One region of the Bradyrhizobium icense genome, then DNA from elsewhere that is predicted to be linked to it. Evidence: predicted binding sites of a transcription regulator. Region 1 holds the regulator's gene; the other holds the start of a gene.
The links. Region 1 encodes LexA, which represses DNA repair genes until DNA is damaged. Its sites were predicted from a motif close to TGTTCNNNNTGTGTTCNG; they were not measured.
Positions count from the first base shown of each region.

Region 2: the regulator LexA is predicted to act here: its motif matches at 1,529-1,546, upstream of LMTR13_RS01815 (helicase-related protein).

Region 1 is NZ_CP016428.1:4,049,158-4,051,358, reverse strand. It holds gene LMTR13_RS19120 (molybdopterin molybdotransferase MoeA) at 1-815, shown strand, start outside; gene lexA (transcriptional repressor LexA) at 1,021-1,722, shown strand; gene LMTR13_RS19110 (hypothetical protein) at 1,952-2,201, shown strand, end outside.
Region 2 is NZ_CP016428.1:373,446-375,646, reverse strand. It holds gene LMTR13_RS01815 (helicase-related protein) at 1-1,327, opposite strand, end outside; gene LMTR13_RS01810 (DUF3108 domain-containing protein) at 1,901-2,201, opposite strand, start outside.

The DNA of each region.
Region 1 (2,201 bases):
GCGCCGCCGGCGTCGATTTCCGCGAGGGCGACGTCCTGCTCAAGCGCGGGCGCCGCCTTTCCGACCGCGACCTGTCGCTCGCCGCCGGCATGAACTACCCGGAGCTTGCGGTGCACCGCCGCCCGAAAGTCGCGATGCTGGCGACCGGCGACGAACTGGTGATGCCTGGCGCAACCCCCGGTCCCGGCCAGATCGTCTATTCCAACGGCTACGGCTTGCGGGCGCTGGCCCGGGCCGAGGGCGCAGAAATCATCGACCTCGGGATCGCCGCCGATACCGTCGCAGCTACCACGGAAGGCATTCGCCGTGCCCGCAAGGCCGACGCGGACATTCTAATCACCATGGGCGGCGCCTCGGTCGGCGACCACGACTTCGTCAAGCGGTCGCTGGAGGCCGAGGGCGTCGCCATGGCATTCTGGCGGATCGCGATGCGGCCGGGCAAGCCGATGATGCATGGCAGGCTGGGCGCGATGCGGGTGATCGGCCTGCCCGGCAATCCCGTCTCCTCCTATGTCTGCAGCTTCCTGTTTCTGGTGCCGCTGATTCGCGCATTATCGGGCCGCGACACCATCCACCACCCGCGCGAGAGCGCCCTGCTCGGCCGTGATCTCGCCGCCAACGACCAGCGCGAGGACTACCTGCGCGCCCGCCTCGAAACGCGCGAAGACGGCACGCTTGTCGCCGTTCCGGTAAACCATCAGGACTCGTCGCTGCTCGGAAATCTCGCTGCGGCACGGGCGCTTGTGATACGTCCGCCGTTCGCGCCGGCGGCCAAAAAGGGATCGCGTTGCGAGCTGCTCCGGCTGCCGGAATGACGCCTGAACGGCGTCCCAACGGCACCTGGGGCCGAAACCGCAATGCGTTCACTTGAAATTAAGTGGTTGCGGAACACATATCGAACATATAGTGTCCGTTCATGATTTGTTTCGACTGCTAGTGTCTATGTCGGGAGTTTGGGGACTTCCGCGATCTGGGCCCTGAAGATCGAAACAACGACGCCAAACCGGGGGATTGCTCGCGATGCTTACGCGCAAACAGTACGAACTTCTGCGTTTCATCAATGAACGGCTGAAAGAGGCCGGTGTGCCGCCCTCCTTCGACGAGATGAAGGACGCGCTCGACCTGCGCTCGAAATCCGGAATCCACCGCCTCATTACGGCCCTGGAGGAGCGCGGCTTCATCCGCCGCCTGCCCAACCGCGCCCGCGCCATCGAAGTCATCAAGCTGCCCGAGCTCGCCGCCGCCGCCAATGGCCGCCGCGGCTTCACGCCGAGCGTCATCGAGGGTACGCTTGGCAAGCGCCAGGTCGGCGCACCGGCCGCCGAGGACGACAACAACCGGCCGGTCGCCGTCCCCGTGATGGGCCGGATCGCCGCCGGTACGCCGATCGAGGCGCTGCAGACCCGCAGCCACACCATCAGCGTGCCGCCGGATATGCTCGGCTCCGGCGAGCATTACGCGCTCGAAGTGCGTGGCGATTCCATGGTGGACGCCGGCATTCTCGACGGCGACATGGCGCTGATCCAGCGCAACGAGACCGCCGACACCGGCGATATCGTCGTGGCGCTGATCGACGAGGAGGAAGCGACGCTGAAACGCTTCCGCCGCCGAGGCGCCTCGATTGCGCTCGAGCCCGCCAACGCGGCCTATGAAGTCCGCATCCTGCCGCCGAACCGCGTCCGGATTCAGGGCAAACTGATCGGACTGTACCGCAAATACTGACCGGTTATGCCCTCCCGGCCCATGACCAAAAGCAGCCCCGGCCCGCGGCCGGGGTTTTTTGTTGCGTGTATGGAACTAAGGCACGTTAGCGCGTTTGTGAATGTGGCGCAGTGCGCCAGTCGCAGAATTGCCCAGAAAGAAGAAAAGGCTCTGCGCCATGTCCACTCTGATAGAGGCCTGTGCCTCCTTCTAGACACGGGTCAGCTATCTCAAACGAGGGAGCCATCCGATGTGTGACTATAGCCTGCACGCCGTGGCAACACGGCCTGCCCAGGTCGGCGAGACGCTGATCACCACGACGTTCCGCGGTACATCTACCCGCGGCTTTGCGTCGGAGCGCGAGCCCGCGGTGGCGGTCTGCATGCTTCCCGGCACCGAACTGGCGTTCGCAGAGGACGTCAGATACGACAACCGCTGGATCTGGACGCGAACCACCGACTGGCGGGTCGGCAAGTTCAATCAGATCGAACCCGAAGTAT
Region 2 (2,201 bases), 3.7 Mb from region 1:
TGGCGACGAAGGTCCAGGTGCGGATTTGCGCGATCCGGCCCGACAGCGTGTCGATATCGCCGGTAACGCGGTCGGCCTGGTCGACCTGGGCGGCGAACCATGCGTCAGGTATCCGACCCTTTTGCATCAGAAATGCATAAAGCGTGGTCACGAGCTCGGCGTGGGCAGCGGGCGCGATCTTGCGGTAATCCGGGATCTGGCAGGCGTCCCACAGCCGCTCCACGGCCGATGCGCCGTGGGCCATCTCCCTCACCTCGCCATCGCGCGCCGCATGATCGAGCACGCGCAAATCTTCGGCAATCGGCGCACGGGTCAGCGCGTCGTGCCCCGGCGGCAGCGCCAGCGACACCTGCAGCGCGCCGAGCGAGGAAAAATCCAGCCTCGAATTCCGCCACTGCAGCATTTTGACGCTGTCGAACGTGTGGTTCTGCAGCGCGTTCACCAGTTCCGGCTCGAACGGTGCACAGCGGCCGGTGGTGCCGAAGGTGCCGTTACGCGTCGCGCGCCCGGCGCGGCCGGCGATCTGCGCGAACTCGGCCGGATTGAGCCGCCGGAACTGATAGCCGTCATACTTGCGGTCGGAGGCGAAGGCGACGTGATCGACGTCGAGGTTCAGCCCCATGCCGACGGCGTCGGTGGCGACGAGATAATCGACATCGCCGTTCTGGAACATGGCGACCTGCGCGTTCCTCGTGCGTGGCGACAGCGAGCCGAGCACGACCGCCGCGCCGCCATGCTGCCTGCGGATCAGTTCGGCGATCGCATAGACTTCATCGGCCGAGAACGCGACGATCGCGGTGCGGCGCGGCTGGCGCGTGATCTTGCGGTCGCCGGCGAATTCGAGCTGCGAGAGCCTCGGACGCGTGACGATCGAAGCGCCCGGCAGCAACCGCTCGATGATCGGGCGCATGGTGGCGGCGCCGAGCAGCAGCGTCTCGTCGCGGCCGCGGCGGTGCAGGATGCGGTCGGTGAAGACATGCCCGCGCTCGAGATCGGCCGCGATCTGGATTTCGTCGACGGCCAGAAAACTCACGTCGAGATCCCGCGGCATCGCTTCGACCGTGGAGACCCAGTACCGCGGATTCTTCGGCTTGATCTTCTCTTCACCCGTGACGAGCGCGACCGCCTCGGTGCCTGCGCGATCCGCGATCTTGTTGTAGACCTCGCGCGCGAGCAGCCGCAGCGGCAGGCCGATCACGCCCGACGAATGCGCCAGCATGCGCTCGATGGCGAGATGGGTCTTGCCGGTGTTGGTCGGCCCGAGCACGGCAGTAACGCCCGCGCCGGGCGCGCGATCGGTTGCGAACGTGGAAGGAGAGAAAGCCATTCTGTGCAGGTGTTTCTTGGATTCGCAGGCGCTCGAGCTGTCATTGCGAGCGCAGCGAAGCAATCCATCGAGCCGCAAAGAAAGAATGGATTGCTTCGTCGCTTACGCTCCTCGCAATGACGGAAGCCCTTCGGTCGTTCGGCGTCAATGGCGCCGATTCTGTTTCATTCTGCGACGGTGATGCGGTCGCGGCTTAAGCTCTGGAACGAGTCTGGAACGAATCGCGTCCGAATCGCTGACTCCTCCCGAGACCCGATACGTTCACCGCAACATCTCGCGCTGAAGTGCACCCGGTGGCACTAGATCAAGTTTACAGCGGCTCCACAAGCAACGGTTTCGGGACCAATTTCTTAAAAAGTTCGAGGCGACCGAGTCGAATCAGAAGCGGGGAAGAGTCAAGGCGGATTCCATTCCCCCGTCGTCCCTGCCTAGTGCGCAATTGCGCACGGGCGCAGGGACCCATACGCCGCGGCCGCGCAATTTGCAGGCAGCGGGCACTACGACCGCCCGAAACAATGACCGCCTGTGGTTGTGGGTCCCTGCGTTCGCAGGGACGACGGTAAACTATGGGCCTCAATTCGTCTTCGCCACCCGTGGCGGCATCGCCGTCGTCACGAACGACGTCGCTTCCAGCATCGCCAGGCCCAACGGCGTCGGGATGGTCATGCGGTACGGAACCAGGACGCGCGTTCCGGCGATCGGCACGAAGGTGATCTCGATCCGCCGCTCGGCGGCGAGATATTTGATGACGGGCCGATCGGGGATGTAGCCCGCGACCGGGTTGAAATAGATCGCGCAGACCAGCGCCGGGCCGTGATAGCCCTTTTCGGCCTTCACCGTTTCGATGCGCTTGTAGTCGAGCTTGAGATCGTAG